4 regions of the Streptomyces sp. NPDC048507 genome follow, and region 3 is predicted to be linked to each of the others. Evidence: riboswitches for the same ligand, from Rfam matches in the RefSeq annotation. Region 3 holds a riboswitch; each other region holds the start of a gene.
What was found. A riboswitch is a leader RNA that binds a small molecule or an ion and turns the genes downstream of it on or off. The one in region 3 is predicted to bind cobalamin.
Positions count from the first base shown of each region.

Region 1 (3,884 bases), on a different contig from region 3:
GGGCGTCTGGGCCGCGAGCGCGATCGTCGTCGGCGGCTGGGGCTACTTCCTGTGGGTCGGCGTCAAGGACCCGCTGGGCGGCATCAACCAGCTCTTCCCGCTGTTCGGCATCGCGAACCAGCTGCTCGCCGCCGTGGCCCTCGCCGTCTGCACCACGCTGCTGGTGAAGTCGGGCCGGCTCAAGTGGGCCTGGGTCACCGCCGTCCCGCTCGCGTGGGACGTGGCCGTCACCCTCACCGCGAGCTACCAGAAGGTCTTCTCCGAGGACGTCAAGGTCGGCTTCTTCGCACAGCGCGACAAGTACCAGGGCGGCATCGACGCCGGGAAGGTGCTGCCGCCCGCGAAGAACATGGACGAGATGCACACCGTGGTCACCAACGCCACGGTCGACGGCGTCCTGTCGGCGCTGTTCGCCGTACTGATCCTGATCGTGCTCGCGGACGCGGCCCGGACCTGCTTCAGGGCCGTCGCCGACCCGGGCTCGGTCAGGCTCTCCGAGGTCCCCTGGTCCGAGTCGAGGATCGTCGCCCCGGCCGGCCTGCTCGCGACCCCCGAGGAGAAGGCCGAGCTCGCCGCGGCCGGTCTCGACAGCGGCGGCGGCCGGGTCGGGGAGCCCGTCCGGTGAGCCGCGTCCGCGCGGCGCTGGCGAAGACGCGTCACTACGTACGGGAGTTCTCGGGCGAGGCCGCCTACGACCGCTACGTCGCCCACGCCCGCTCCCACGACCCGGACGCCGAGGTGCTGACCCGGCGGGCTTTCGAGCGGGCCCGCACCGACTCCCGCGAGGCCGACCCCCGCGAGGGCTTCCGCTGCTGCTGAACGCACGCCGCTGAACACACCGTCGCGCACGCACCGAAGGGCCGCCCCGACTCCCCCCGCGGGGAGCGGGCGGCCCTTCGCGCACAGCGGGGGTGCACACTCAAAGCCATGGACATCGAGATCCGGGCGGCCCTGCCCGCCGAATACGAAGAGCTGGGCGAGATCACCGCACGGGCGTACGTGGGCGACGGGCTGCTCGCCTCCGACGCCGCCTTCTACGCCGGCGTGCTGCGCGACGTGGCCCGGCGGGCCGCCGACGGCGAGGTGCTGGTGGCCGTCGCCGAGGACACCCTGCTGGGCGGTGTGACCTTCGCCCCTCCCGGCAGCCCGCTCGCCGACATCGCCGGGCCCGCCGAGGCCGAGTTCCGGATGCTGGCCGTCGACCGCGAGGCGCGCGGACGCGGCGCCGGCGAGGCCCTGGTGCGGGCCTGTCTGGCCCGCGCCCGCGAGCTCCAGGGGGTCACGCACCTGGTGCTCTCCACCCAGCGGGACATGCGGGTGGCCCAGCGGATCTACGCACGGCTCGGCTTCACCCGTACGCCCGAACGCGACTGGGCCCCCGTCCCGGGGCTGACGCTGCTCACGTACCGAGTGGAGCTGTGACACCACGCTGAGCGAGGCCCGACACTACATGTGGGGGCTACCGCATCCGGCCGCCCCCACATGTATGCTCATGCCTGCTGTCGCCGCAGGGGAATCCGGTGCGAATCCGGAACTGTCCCGCAACGGTATGAAGTGCACCCTTTCGTGCTCCGCAAGTCCGAGGACCTGCCGACAGCGCACCCGGCTCGACCGAACCGGGTGCCGACCACGTCCGGGCCTCGCGGTTGGGCCGGTGGACGCCATGCGGTGGGTACGCGTACCCGCCATGCCCGCATGCGCCCGCTCGCCCCGCCCCGCCGATGACCGGGCCGAGCGAGGGAGAGCTCCCCCCGTGACCATCGCGCCCGCCGCACCGCGCGCCGAGTCCGACCAGCCCGCAGCCGCATCCGAGGCCGGGGGCCCCGGGGCCGCGCTGCTGCGCACCCTCACCGAGCTGACGGCCGACCTCCCCGACACCGACCCGGGCCGGGTCGCCGCCGCCGCCCTGCGCGGCCGCAGCTCCGTCGCGGACGAGGCCGAACTGCGCGGGCTGGCCACCGAGGCCGCCGCGGGCCTGATCTCCGAGGACCCGGCGTACTCCCGCCTCGCCGCCCGGCTGCTCACGCTGGCCGTGGCCGACGAGGCCGCGGGCCAGGGGTCCGTCTCCTTCGCCGAGTCCGTCGCCGTCGGTCACCGCGAGGGCCTGATCGCCGACCGCACCGCCGACTTCGTCGCCCTGCACGCCGCCCGGCTCGACGCGCTGGTGGAGCACGCGCTCGCCGAGGGCGCGGACGACCGCTTCGGCTTCTTCGGCCTGCGCACCCTGCACAGCCGCTACCTGCTGCGCCACCCCATCACCCGTCAGGTGATCGAGACCCCGCAGTACTTCATGCTGCGCGTGGCGTGCGGCCTCGCGGAGAACGACTCGGTCCAGGCCGTCGAGGAAGTGGCCTCGCTCTACCGGCTGATGAGCCGCCTCGACTACCTGCCCTCCTCCCCCACGCTCTTCAACTCCGGCACCCGCCACCCGCAGATGTCCTCCTGCTACCTGCTGGACTCCCCGCTGGACGAGCTGGACTCGATCTACGACCGCTACCACCAGGTCGCGCGGCTGTCCAAGCACGCCGGCGGCATCGGCCTGTCGTACTCCCGCATCCGCGCCCGCGGTTCGCTGATCCGCGGCACCAACGGCCACTCCAACGGCATCGTGCCGTTCCTGAAGACCCTCGACGCGTCCGTCGCCGCCGTGAACCAGGGCGGCCGCCGCAAGGGCGCCGCCGCCGTCTACCTGGAGACCTGGCACGCGGACATCGAGGAGTTCCTGGAGCTGCGCGACAACACCGGCGAGGACCAGCGCCGTACGCACAACCTCAACCTCGCCCACTGGGTGCCGGACGAGTTCATGCGCCGCGTGAACGCCGACGGCCAGTGGTCGCTGTTCTCCCCGTCCGACGTGCCCGACCTGGTCGACCTGTGGGGCGACGCCTTCGACGCCGCCTACCGCAAGGCCGAGGCGGACGGCCTGGCCCGCAAGACCATGCCCGCCCGCGACCTGTACGGCCGGATGATGCGCACCCTCGCGCAGACCGGCCAGGGCTGGATGACCTTCAAGGACGCCTCCAACCGCACGGCGAACCAGACCGCCGAGCCGGGCACGGTCGTCCACTCCTCCAACCTCTGCACCGAGATCATCGAGGTCACCGACGACGGCGAGACCGCCGTCTGCAACCTGGGCTCCGTCAACATGGGCGCCTTCGTGGTGGACGGGCAGATCGACTGGGAGCGCCTGGACGAGACCGTCCGCACCGCGGTGACCTTCCTCGACCGCGTCGTGGACATCAACTTCTACCCGACCGAGCAGGCGGGCCGCTCCAACTCCCGCTGGCGTCCGGTGGGTCTGGGCGCGATGGGCCTGCAGGACGTCTTCTTCAAGCTGAAGATGCCCTTCGACTCCCCCGAGGCGAAGGCCCTGTCCACCAAGCTCTCCGAGCGCATCATGCTGGCCGCGTACGAGGCCTCCTGCGACCTCGCCGAGCGCAACGGCCCCCTCCCGGCCTGGGAGCGGACCCGCACCGCCCGCGGCGTCCTGCACCCCGACCACTTCGACGTCGAGCTGAACTGGCCCGAGCGCTGGGACGCCCTGCGCGCCCGGATCGCGAAGTCCGGCATGCGCAACTCCCTGCTGCTCGCCATCGCCCCGACGGCGACCATCGCCTCCATCGCGGGCGTGTACGAGTGCATCGAGCCGCAGGTCTCCAACCTCTTCAAGCGCGAAACCCTGTCGGGCGAGTTCCTCCAGGTCAACGGCTACCTGGTGGAGGAGCTCAAGCAGCTCGGCGTGTGGGACGCTCAGACCCGCGAGGCGCTGCGCGAGTCCAGCGGCTCCGTCCAGGGCTTCGGCTGGATCCCGGCCGAGGTGCGCGAGCTGTACCGCACGGCGTGGGAGATCCCCCAGCGCGGTCTGATCGACATGGCGGCGGCCC
Region 1 covers NZ_JBICWZ010000010.1:85,013-88,896, forward strand. Annotated here, with positions in the region: gene ACGFXC_RS25700 (carbon starvation CstA family protein) at 1-625, shown strand, start outside; gene ACGFXC_RS25705 (CstA-like transporter-associated (seleno)protein) at 622-819, shown strand; gene ACGFXC_RS25710 (GNAT family N-acetyltransferase) at 928-1,422, shown strand; cobalamin riboswitch at 1,480-1,610, shown strand; gene ACGFXC_RS25715 (ribonucleoside-diphosphate reductase subunit alpha) at 1,754-3,884, shown strand, end outside.
Region 1: linked by a shared signal. The riboswitch ahead of ACGFXC_RS25715 (ribonucleoside-diphosphate reductase subunit alpha) and the one ahead of ACGFXC_RS03380 (ABC transporter substrate-binding protein) in region 3 are both predicted to bind cobalamin.

Region 2 (3,884 bases), on a different contig from region 3:
GCCGCTGGCGACCATCTGTACGTCGCACAGGACGGGCGCCCCCGCGGCGAGCGCGGCACGCGCCCGCAGCACGACCTCCGGGGTGTAGCCGAGGTCCCCGGGCAGGTCGGTCATCCCACAGGCGTGAATCATGCGCACCGCGACCTGGGCGACGGAGGCGGGCAGCCCGGAGAGGTCCGCCTCGGCGCGGATCGTGGCAAAGGACTGCCGGTAGATCGCGGCGCCGTCCTTCTCGTACTCGAACACGGTGTACTCGCTCATTTCTTCACTGGATGGTGCTGCGGGCGGCCGTGAGGACCGCCGCCAGATCTGGGTGCCGGGCCGTTTCGGCGGCGCGCCCGGGCGCGGAGACCTCGTACCCCTGCGGGGTGGCGACGAGGTCCACCCAGGCGGCGGCGCGCGGGTGCCCGCAGCGGCGCTCGCATCCGGACCAGTGCACGGGCAGCGGTCCGGGCGTGCTGCGCACCAGGGCCCGTGCGTCGGCGCGCACGTCGGCCCGGGACTTGGCGCAACCGGGCCGTCCAGTGCAGGCGGTGACGGACCGCCAGGGATCCGCGGCGTCGGTGACGAGACCGGCGTCGGCGAGAACTGCCAGGGCCCGGGCGGCCGTTGGTCCGGTCAGTCCGGGGACGACGACTCCGCGCCAGGGGGTCAGCCGCAGCCGGCCGCCGATCCCGGCCAGCGTCCGCCACTGCGCGCTGGTGAGGCGGCCGAGCGGCGCGAGCACGGACAGCGCGGCGCGCCCGTCCGCGCCGGCCACCAGGCCCGGCTCGGGGCCGTCGCCGGGCGGGGGCACGGGCGCGCCCTCGATCCGGCCCGCGATCCCGCAGGACTCCAGCCGGCCCAGCAACCACTCCGGTTCCAGGGCGTGTTCGGGGGGCAGTTCGCTCACCCGCCAGGCCCGCGTACCGGCGGCCCGGGCGGCGTCGAGGAAGTACCGGGCGGCGACGAGGGCGGCCCGGGGGGCGTCCCGCGCCCCGACCCGGACCCCCTGCCGCGCTCCGGCCGTCGACACCAGGGCCCCGCCGTCGGGGCGGGCGACCACGACGACGTCACCGGCGAGGGCGGCCACGTCCCCGCGGCCGTCGTCGAGGGCGAACAGGAAGCGGCCCGAGAGCCCGGCCGCGGCCGGATCCGCGCACAGCAGCCCGTCCAGCTCGGCGACCCAGCCCGACACGTCCGGCAGACCGGATCCGTCCAGGCCGGTCAGCGGCGAGACGACGATGTTGCGGACCCGCTCGTGCGAGGGCGCGGGCAGCAGCCCGGCCCGCTCCAGCACCCCGGCCAGCTCGCCGCCGCAGCCCGCGCCGAGTCCGCGCAGCTGCGCGTTGCCACGGGAGGTGAGGTCGATGTGCCCGTCCCCGAGCCGGTCCGCGGCGTCGGCCAGCAGCAGGGCGGCCGCGCCGTCGAGGAGCCCGCCGGGGATCCGCACGCGCGCCAGGTGGCCGTCGTCCGCCGCGTGCAGGCGCAGGGCGCCCGGGCAGGCGTCACCGCGTTCCCGTATGACGGGTTCGTCCCGCGACACGGCGGAGGGGGGCTGGGGCATGGCCGCGAGCATACCCACGATTCCCCGCCCCCGGCCTGTGTCCGACGCCACCCTCCCGGCCCCCGCCGCCGGGGCGGCGGCCGCCCCGGCGGGCCTCTCCCGCGGCCCGCCCCGCCGGCGTTTGGCGCACCGGGCCCGGGGCAGGGTCCCGGGGGCGCCCCCGCCCGGCGATGCCCGGCCGGCGGCCGCCACGATGCCCGGACCACCCCCGGACGAGACCACCACGGCGCCGGACCACCCCCACTCCCGGCCAGGGACGACGCCGCCTAAGATGACCTTCCGACGGGCCGTTCGGCCCGTCATCGCCGAGGACGGCGACATGGGAGGAAGCCCGGTGAGATTCCGGCGCGGTCCCGCCACTGTGAACCCCGCGGAGCGATCGGCGGGGTGAGTCAGGAACTCCCGTCGTCCTCACTGCCCGGGGCGCGGAAACCCCGAGGAAGGCCTGCCGCCGCATGATCCTGCTGCTGTCGACGTCCGACACCGATCTGCTGAGCGCTCGCGCCGCCGCGGACGGCCCCGTCCCGTACCGGTTCGCGAACCCCTCCCGCCTCCCCCTCGACGACCTCCCCGGTCTCCTCGACGGCGTCGACCTGGTCGTCGTACGCCTCCTCGGCGGCCTGCGCGCCTGGCAGGAGGGCCTCGATCTGCTGCTGGCCGCCGGCCAGCACCGCCCGGTCGTCGTCCTGACCGGCGAACAGGCCCCGGACGCCCAGCTGATGGAGGCCTCCACCGTCCCCATCGGCATCGCGGCGGAAGCGCACGGCTACCTCGCGCACGGCGGCCCCGCCAACCTCGGCCAGCTGGCCCGCTTCCTCTCGGACACGGTGCTGCTCACCGGCCACGGCTTCGAACCCCCGGCCGCCTCCCCCACCTGGGGCCACCTGGACCGCCCGGCCTCCGCGGCGGACGGCCCGCGCGTCGCGCTGCTCTACTACCGCGCGCACCAGATGAGCGGCAACACCGCCTTCGTGCACGCCCTGTGCGACGCCGTCGAGGCCAAGGGCGGCCACCCCCTCCCCCTCTACGTCTCCTCCCTGCGCACCCCGGAGCCGGAGCTGCTGGCCGAGCTGGCGGGGGTCGACGCGGTCGTCACCACCGTCCTGGCCGCGGGCGGCACCCGCCCGGCCACCGCCTCCGCGGGCGGCGACGACGAGTCCTGGGACGCGGGCGCCCTCGCCTCGCTCGGCGTACCGATCCTCCAGGCCCTGTGCCTGACCGGCTCCCGCGCGAACTGGGAGGAGAACGACGAGGGCCTGTCCCCCCTCGACGCCGCCACCCAGGTCGCGGTCCCGGAGTTCGACGGCCGCCTGATCACGGTGCCGTTCTCCTTCAAGGAGATCGACGAGGACGGCCTGCCCGCCTACGTCGCCGACCCCGAGCGGGCCGCCCGCGTCGCAGGCATCGCGGTGCGCCACGCCCGGCTGCGCCACATCGACCGCCGCGACAAGAAGATCGCCCTCGTCCTGTCGGCATACCCCACCAAGCACTCCCGCATCGGCAACGCGGTCGGCCTCGACACCCCCGCGAGCGCCGTGGAACTGCTGCGCACCCTCATCGCGGGCGGCTACGACTTCGGCCCGGCGGACGGCATCCCGGGCCTGGTCTCGGGCGACGGGGACGAGCTGATCCGCGCCCTGATCGAGGCGGGCGGCCACGACCAGGACTGGCTGACGGAAGAGCAGCTGGCCCGCAACCCGGTCCGCATCCCGGCGGCCGACTACCGCCGCTGGTTCGCCGAGCTGCCCGCCGAGCTGCGCGCGAGCGTCGAGGAGCACTGGGGCGAGGCCCCCGGCAACATGTTCGTGGACCGCTCCTCGAACCCCGAGGGCGACATCGTGCTCGCGGCCCTGCGCCGCGGGAACCTCCTGATCCTCATCCAGCCCCCGCGCGGCTTCGGCGAGAACCCGATCGCGATCTACCACGACCCGGACCTGCCGCCCTCGCACCACTACCTGGCCGCCTACCGGTGGATCCAGGCGCGCGCGCAGGACGGCGGCTTCGGCGCCGACGCGATGATCCACCTGGGCAAGCACGGCAACCTCGAATGGCTGCCGGGCAAGAACGCCGGCCTCTCCGCCTCCTGCGCCCCGGACGCCGCCCTCGGCGACCTCCCGCTGATCTACCCCTTCCTCGTCAACGACCCCGGCGAGGGCACCCAGGCCAAGCGCCGCGTGCACGCCACCCTGGTCGACCACCTCGTGCCGCCGATGGCGCGCGCGGAGTCGTACGGGGACATCGCCCGCCTGGAACAGCACCTGGACGAGTACGCGCAGATCAGCGCGATGGACCCGTCGAAGCTCCCGGCGATCCGCGCGCAGATCTGGACCCTGATCCA
Region 2 covers NZ_JBICWZ010000022.1:52,333-56,216, reverse strand. Annotated here, with positions in the region: gene ACGFXC_RS34195 (precorrin-8X methylmutase) at 1-261, opposite strand, end outside; gene cobG (precorrin-3B synthase) at 266-1,546, opposite strand; cobalamin riboswitch at 1,812-1,969, shown strand; gene cobN (cobaltochelatase subunit CobN) at 2,002-3,884, shown strand, end outside.
Region 2: linked by a shared signal. The riboswitch ahead of cobN (cobaltochelatase subunit CobN) and the one ahead of ACGFXC_RS03380 (ABC transporter substrate-binding protein) in region 3 are both predicted to bind cobalamin.

Region 3 (3,884 bases):
ACGCGGAGCGCTACGCGCTGGACCACCACAGCCTGGACGAGGAGTTCTGGGCGCGGATGACCGCGCACTACAGCCAGTTGGAGATCGTGGAGCTGAGCATGAGCATCGGCTCCTGGCTCGCCTTCGGCCGGCTCAACCACGTCCTGGGCCTCGACAGCGTCTGTGTGCTGCCGAGCGGCTGACACGGCCCGGGGCCGGGCGGAGGCACACCCTCCGTCCGGCCCCGGGGTCCCTTCCCGCTCAGAGGTCCGTGGCGATGATCTTCTCGATGTTCCGCTCGGCGAGTGCCGTGATCGTCACGAACGGATTGACGCTGGTGTTGCCGGGGATCAGCGCTCCGTCGATCACGTAGAGGCCGGTGTAGCCGCGCAGCCGGCCGTAGTTGTCGGTCGCCTTGTTCAGCACCGCGCCGCCCAGCGGGTGGTAGGTGAGGTGGTCGCCCCAGACCTTGTTGAGGCCGAACAGGTCGGACCGGTAGATCGTCCCCTCCTTCGCGTTGATCTTGTCGAAGATGGTCTTCGCCATGTCGATCGAGGGCTGCTTCCAGGCCGTCTGCCAGTTCAGCTCGACCTGGCCGGCGGCGGCGTTCCAGGTGAACTGGGCCCGGTTGGGGTTCTTGGTGATCGAGAGGTAGAAGGACGCGTACGTCTCGATCCCGGTCGGCAGCGGGGCCACCTCGGCGAAGGCGCCGCCCGCGTCCCAGTTGTCGATCCCGCCGCAGGGGATGGAGGCCTGCACCTTGCCGGTGGGGTCCCACATGTGGTTCGCGCGGCCGCACATGACGTTGCCGTTGTCGCCCCAGCCCTTGCCGATCTCATCGTTCAGGTTGGCCAGCGCGCCCGTGGCCTTCAGCCTGACCAGGAGCTTGCTGGTGCCCACGCTGCCCGCCGCGAAGAACACCTTGTCGGCGGTGACGGTCTTGGTGGCGACCACCGCACCGGTGGTGTCGAGCTGCTCCATGGCGACCGTGTAGCCGCCACCGCCCGAGGGGGAGACGGTGGTGACCCGGTGCAGTGGGGAGATGCTGACCTTGCCGGTCGCCTTCGCGGCGGCGATGTAGGTCTTCTGGAGGGACTTCTTGCCGGCGTTGTTGCCGTAGAGGATCTCGCCGGCGACCGCGGACTTGGGGACGGTCCCGGCCACCTCCTGCTTCATGTAGTCCCAGTCGTACACGTCCGGGACGAAGACGAAGGGGAATCCCGAGCGCTGGGCGTGCTTGCGGCCGACCCGGGCGAACTGGTAGCAGTCCACCGTCTCGAACCAGTTGGGGTCGATCAGGCCCACGCCGAGACCGGCGTTGGCGCGGGGGTAGTAGGTGTTGTACATCTCGTCGGCGTCCACCGAGGGCAGGATGGCGGCGAAGTTCTGCCGCTTGGGCGTCACCGCCATGCCGCCGTTGACGAGCGAGCCGCCGCCGACCCCGCGGCCCTGGTAGACGATGATCCCGCCCATCTCCTCGGCGTCGAGGATGCCCGTGTACTTGGGGACGGCCGAGTCGATGGGGAAGCCGAGGAAATTGCTGAGCGGTGCCTTGGTCTTGGTGCGCAGCCAGTACGAACGGTAGTCGGGCTTGGTGGTGTTGGCGAAGATCTTGCCGTCACTGCCGGGGGTGTCCCAGGCCATGCCCATCTCGATCATGTGCACGTCGACCCCGGCCTGGGCGAGCCGGAGCGCGGCGACCGAGCCGCCGTAGCCGGTGCCGATCACGAGGGCCGGGACATGGGCCCCGGAGTCGATCGGGGGGTTCGCCGCGGCCGCTGCGACGGCGTTTTTCGCCTGGGCCGGTGTGGTGTTGACCGCGAGGGCCACGGCTCCAAGAATAGAACCAGTTCCAGCGATGAATCCACGACGTGAAACGCCCTTGGAAACCTTGCTGTTCAGGCTTTTGTCACTCATGTGACCTTCCTCACTCTCGACGGAGTGAGAACAAGTTCTACTGTCGAGTGCTTGGTAAGTCACTACATACGACGAGGTAACTTCCGGCTCGTTCCGCTTGCCGCGCCGCCCGGCTTTCTCCCGACTGGCCCCCGAATTCGGTGGATCTTCAGGCCGCGCCGTGCCATGGTTGGTCCCACCGAAGGGGTGTAGCTCAGCTGGCCAGAGCAACGGTCTCCAAAACCGTAGGTCGCAGGTTCGACTCCTGCCGCCCCTGCCACCGCAAGACCCTCAGAGGCCCGTACCGGCGCGCAACCAGCCGGTGCGGGCCTCCGGCGCGTCCGGGGCCGGCGCCCGCTCCCGGGACGGGCGGGCGGGCGGGCGCGGCGACCGGCGTACCGGGCGAAAGGCGGCATCTGGCAGACTTGGCCGGGTTGTCCGGGCGGCGCAGGACAGGAAACCGGTGCGAATCCGGTGCGGTCCCGCCACTGTGACCGGGATCCCGACACGGGATCCCGGGAGTCAGACACTGACGCGCCGCCTCTTCACTTCGACCGGGGACGCGGATCCCCCGGAGAGGCCTTCCCATGTCGCGTTCCCGCGCAGCCCTGCGCTCCCTCGCCGCCCTCGCCCTGCTGACACCGCTCGCCGCCTGCGGCGCACCGGCCGGCGCGGAGCGGCCCGCCGCGGACGCCCGGCCCGCGCCCGGATTCCCGTACACCGTCACCAACTGCGGTGTCACCAGCACCTTCCAGGCGCCGCCGGAGCGGGCCGTCACCATGAACCAGCACGCCACCGAGATCATGCTCGCCCTCGGACTCCAGGACCGGATCGCGGGCACGGCCTACCTCGACGACTCGGTACTGCCCGCCTACCGGCCCGCCTACGACAAGATCAAGGTGCTGGCCGGGGAGTACCCGTCCAAGGAGGTCCTCCTCGGCGCCGACCCCGACTTCGTGTACGGCGGCTACGCCAGCGCCTTCGACAAGGCGCAGGGCCGCGACCGCGAAACCCTGGCGAAGTCCGGCATCAACTCCCGGCTGAGCGTGGAGTACTGCACGCGCGGACCGGTCGGCCTCGCACAGCTGAAGACCGAGATCACCGAGGTGGCGCGGACCTTCGGCGTGCCCGAACGCGGCGCCGCGCTCATCGGGGACGAGCAGCGCCGGGTCGACGCCGTCACCGCACGCGTCAAGGACGCGCCGAAGCCGTCCGTCTTCGTCTACGACTCCGGTGAGGGCTCCGCCTTCACCTCGGGCGGCGAGGGCATAGGCAACGAGATCGTCGCCCTCGCCGGGGGGACGAACGTCTTCGCCGACCTCAAGGACACCTTCGGCGACGTGTCGTGGGAGAAGGTCATCGAGCGGCGGCCCGAAGTCGTCCTCATCTACGACTACGGCGGGACCACCGTCGAGTCCAAGAAGCGGCGCCTGTTGAACGACCCGGCGCTGGCGCAGGTTCCCGCCATCAAGAACCAGCGTTTCGTCGTGCTGCCGCTGTCCTCCGCCGTCCTCGGCGTCCGCGTCGCCGACGCGGTCGAGTCCCTCGGCCGCCAGCTGCACCCCGACGCCGCGTGAAGCGGCGCCGGAGCGCCACCGTCCTCGTCCTGCTCGCCGTTCTGCTCGCCGCGTCGGCGGTGGCGGGGCTCGCGCTGGGCCCCGTACGGATCGGCCCCGGGAAGGTCCTCGACCTCGTGCTCGCCGGGCCCGGGGCGCGCGGCGGGGCCTTCGCCTCCATCGTGTGGGACGTCCGCATGCCGCGGGTGCTCCTCGGGACCGTCGTCGGCGCGGGGCTCGCGGTCGCGGGCGCCGTGCTCCAGGCCCTGGTCCGCAACCAGCTCGCCGATCCCTTCCTGCTCGGCGCCTCCTCGGGCGCCTCGGCGGGCGCCGTCCTCGTCCTCGTCTTCGGTACCGCCGCGGGCGCGGGAGCCGCCGGGTTCGCGGGCGGGGCCGGGGCGCCGCTCGCCGCGTTCGCCGGCTCCCTGGCCGCGCTCGTCGCCGTCTACGCGC
Region 3 covers NZ_JBICWZ010000001.1:726,995-730,878, forward strand. Annotated here, with positions in the region: gene ACGFXC_RS03365 (carboxymuconolactone decarboxylase family protein) at 1-182, shown strand, start outside; gene ACGFXC_RS03370 (GMC oxidoreductase) at 241-1,809, opposite strand; tRNA gene ACGFXC_RS03375 (tRNA-Trp) at 2,079-2,155, shown strand; cobalamin riboswitch at 2,291-2,427, shown strand; gene ACGFXC_RS03380 (ABC transporter substrate-binding protein) at 2,463-3,452, shown strand; gene ACGFXC_RS03385 (FecCD family ABC transporter permease) at 3,449-3,884, shown strand, end outside.

Region 4 (3,884 bases), on a different contig from region 3:
CCGCAGCGCGCCGTCGTAGCCGCGCCCGGCCAGCCCCTCCTGGAGCCGGGCGGCGCGGTCGAAGGCCCGGACGAAGGTGGTCGCGGCGAGCCCGGCCAACGAACGCCACACCGCGGCCCGGCTCGTCTGCCCGAGCCGGGCCGCCTGGGCCCGGCGGACCTGCGCCATGGAGTCCAGCAGCAGGAAGCCGATCCGGTACATGACGAGGGCCACGTCCACCACCGGGGCGGGCACCCCGGCCCGCACCAGCCGGGGCAGCACGTCCGAGACCGGGGTGGTGAAGGCGAACAGCAGCACGCCGAGGGAGGCCGCCGAGGTGCGCAGCAGCAGCTCCGCCGCGTGCCGGGGCCCGTCCGGGGCGAGGGCGACGAAGCCGTCCGGGCCGCCCAGCGAGATCAGCAGCGGCAGCGCCCCGGTCACGCAGAAGCCCAGCGGCACCCGGAAGGCCCGCCACAGCTCGCGGCCCGCCACCCCGGCCGGGCCCAGCAGCACGGCGAGGGTGGCGGCGGCGACCAGCGGCCCGCCGGGCCAGGGCGGCAGGCACACGGCGGTGACCGTCAGCCCGAGTCCGAGGAGGGCCTTCTCCAGCGGGTGCCGGCCCCGCCAGCGGCTGCCGTGGGCCGCCACGTCGATCGGCAGCACCGCCTAGGCCTCCGGCGCGCAGGCCGCCGAAGGGGCCTGCGCGGGGCCCGGTGCCGCCGCCTGGGCCAGGCCCTGGCGGCGGCCCTTGCGGACCCCGAAGTAGTACGCGAGCACGCCCGCGCCGAGCGCCGCCTGGAGGGCGAACAGCGCCGACTCGACCTCCCCGGAGGGGGGTTCGTACAGCGGGGAGAACCAGGGCTCGTAGTCCGGCTTCAGTTCCGTGATGGCCGACTCCGCCTGCGCGTCCGCGCCCGCGAACGGCTCTTCCTTGCCGTCGCCGAGTCCCAGCGCGAGCGGGAGCACGGCGAGGGCCGCCACCACGAGCAGCAGCAGGGTGTTGATCTTCGCGTTCCGGGTCATCGCCATCAGAGCGCCGCCTCCCGCTTCGCCGGCGTGCCGCCGGTCAGCTTCGCCACGCCGAGCCGGACCAGGTCGGACCTGCTGGACTGCATCAGCAGCCGCATCACGAGGACGGTCAGCAGTCCCTCGCTCACCGCGAGCGGGATCTGGGTCAGGGCGAAGATGCCCGCGAACTTCTCCAGCGAGCCCAGGAACCCGCCGGCCGGGTCGGGGAAGGCCAGCGCCAGCTGGACGGAGGTCACGCAGTAGGTGACGAGGTCGGCGACGAACGCCCCGGCGAAGACGGTCACCATCAGCGGCGCCCCGGAGGTGCGCAGCAGCCGGTAGGCGGCGTAGCCGGCCCAGGGGCCCGCGATGGCCATCGAGAACACGTTGGCGCCGAGCGTGGTGAGTCCGCCGTGCGCGAGCAGCAGGGCCTGGAAGAGCAGGGTGATCGTGCCCAGCACCGCCATGATCGGCGGCCGGAACAGGATGGCCCCCAGCCCGGTTCCCGTCGGGTGCGAGCAACTGCCCGTCACCGAGGGGATCTTGAGTGCGGAAAGGACGAAGGTGAACGCGCCGGACGCGCCGAGCAGCAGGGTGCTCTCCGGGTTGGCCTTCACCTCGCGGGTGAGGGCGCGGACACCGTGGACGACGAACGGGGCGGACGCGGCGCCCCAGGCGGCCGCGTGCAAGGGGGGCAGGAACCCCTCGGCTATATGCATGGTCGGGAGACCTCTCCAGCACCTCGTGGATGGACGACGTGCCCCGGCCGGTCTCCTGGCTCACGGGTTGATGCCCTGTCTCCGCCTTCCCGGGCCCCTGCGGATTCCCGCGCGGGCCCAGTGGCTTCCCGCAGGAGTGGAGCCGGACTTCCCGATCACAGTGGCGAGGGCCGCACCGGTTTTGCACCGGTTTCCCGAACACCAAGGCCCGCTGACCCTAGTCGCCCGCACGGACCGGTAACAACCCGCCCCGGGCCCGCCGGGCGGCAGGGCGGATTCCGCTTGATGCTCACCCACGGTGGCGCCGGCGCCACCGTCCGCACCAACCGGCCCGCCCGAAGGGGGAGTTCCGCCCACCCCTGCTCCCGGGGACCGGTTGTCCCGGTCGCCCGCGCCGTTCCGCACCCGGCCGCGAGGAGGGTCCCGTCCGGGGGCCGCGGCCCGGACGGGCGCACCCGGCTGGCGTCCCGTCCGTCCCGGGGCGAGGGTGGGAGGCGTGCCAGCCGACTCCTCCGCGCCCGCCGGGTCCTTCGACTACTCGGACCTCTCCGCCGTCTACGTCAACTGCACCCTCAAACGCTCGCCCGAGACCAGCAACACCGAGGGCCTGATCGCCAGGAGCCGCGCCGTCATGGAGGCGGCCGGAGCCCGGACCTCACTGATCCGGGCCGTCGACCACGACATCGCCACCGGTGTCTGGCCCGACATGACCGAACACGGCTGGGAGAGCGACCAGTGGCCGGTCCTCTACAGCCAGATCATGGACGCCGACATCCTCGTGCTCTGCGGCCCGATCTGGCTCGGGGACAACAGCTCCGTGATGAAGCAGGTCATCGAGCGGCTCTACGCCTGCTCCTCGCTGCTGAACGACCGGGGCCAGTACGCCTACTACGGACGCGTCGGCGGAGCGCTGATCACCGGCAACGAGGACGGGGTCAAGCACTGCGCGATGAACGTCCTCTACAGCCTCCAGCACCTCGGTTACGCGATCCCGCCGCAGTCCGACGCGGGCTGGATCGGCGAGGCCGGGCCCGGTCCCTCGTACCTGGACCCGGGATCGGGCGGTCCGGAGAACGACTTCACCAACCGCAACACCACCTTCATGTCCTGGAACCTGATGCACCTGGCCGCTCTCCTCAAGCGAGCCGGGGGCTTTCCCGCGCACGGCAACCAGCGCTCCCTGTGGGACGCGGGCTGCCGCTTCGACTTCCCCAACCCCGAGCACCGCTAGAACCGGACGGGGCCGCCGCGTGCCGTGCGGGCTCCGCGGCGGCCGCCGTCCCGTTCAGCAGGTGTTCGGGTGCGCGATGTCCACCACGTAGCGCTCGGGCGAGTGCAGGACGCTGGTGGTGAAGGCCGGCGGGGTGTCGAAGGCGGCGCCGAAGGTCACGTACCCCTCGTAGTCGCCCGTGAGGGCGAGGCCCTTGAGCTTGCTGAGGTGGATCTGCTGGAGCCGAGGGCCCTGGTAGACGTTCTGCCCCGCGTCGTCGTGTCCGGCGGCGGGGTGCAGGCGGATCTCCAGGAAGTGCTTCCCGGCGAGCGGGACGGGCTTGCCGGACCCGTCGTAGACCAGCTGGGAGACGGGAGTGACGGTGACCGGCGGGGCGGCGCCCTGGAGGTCGATGACGATCCGGTCGTACGTGCAGTGACCGCCCCAGCGGGCGTTGACGACGAGCGGCGTCTGGGTGCGGACCGACGGTGCGGCGGCCGCGCCGGAGGCGGCGGCCGAGGCGGGCGCGCTGAGCGCGAGCCCGGTGACGAGCAGGGCGCCCGTGGCCAGGGCCACGGTCCGGCGACGGCGCGTGCGGTACGGGTGACGCATGACGTCCCCCCGATTCTCGTGAGACGGGGACTGGCCTGTCACCGGGAAGGACATCGTGGGGGGCCCGGCGGTTCCCTCAGTGCGCCAGCAGCGCGCTCAGCTCCGCGTCCAGGTCGTAGTGGCGCCGCTCCTGGCCGCGCGGGACCAGCTCGGTCATCCGCCGGCACAGCTCCCGCACGTCCTTGGCGCGGGCGGAGACCACACAGCTCTGCGCGCCGTTGCTGAAGGCGAGGAACACGCGCGGTTCGGTGCCCCGGCGCAGCGGCCACACCTGTATGTCGCCCTCACCGGTGCCGCAGGTCTGCCCGTCCAGGAGCAGCTCCCGCGAGAAGACCCAGCGGGCGAGGTGCGCCCCG
Region 4 covers NZ_JBICWZ010000005.1:260,191-264,074, reverse strand. Annotated here, with positions in the region: gene cbiQ (cobalt ECF transporter T component CbiQ) at 1-642, opposite strand, end outside; gene ACGFXC_RS17190 (energy-coupling factor ABC transporter substrate-binding protein) at 646-1,002, opposite strand; gene ACGFXC_RS17185 (energy-coupling factor ABC transporter permease) at 1,008-1,706, opposite strand; cobalamin riboswitch at 1,734-1,927, opposite strand; gene ACGFXC_RS17180 (flavodoxin family protein) at 2,203-2,937, shown strand; gene ACGFXC_RS17175 (hypothetical protein) at 2,992-3,528, opposite strand; gene ACGFXC_RS17170 (SsgA family sporulation/cell division regulator) at 3,605-3,884, opposite strand, start outside.
Region 4: linked by a shared signal. The riboswitch ahead of ACGFXC_RS17185 (energy-coupling factor ABC transporter permease) and the one ahead of ACGFXC_RS03380 (ABC transporter substrate-binding protein) in region 3 are both predicted to bind cobalamin.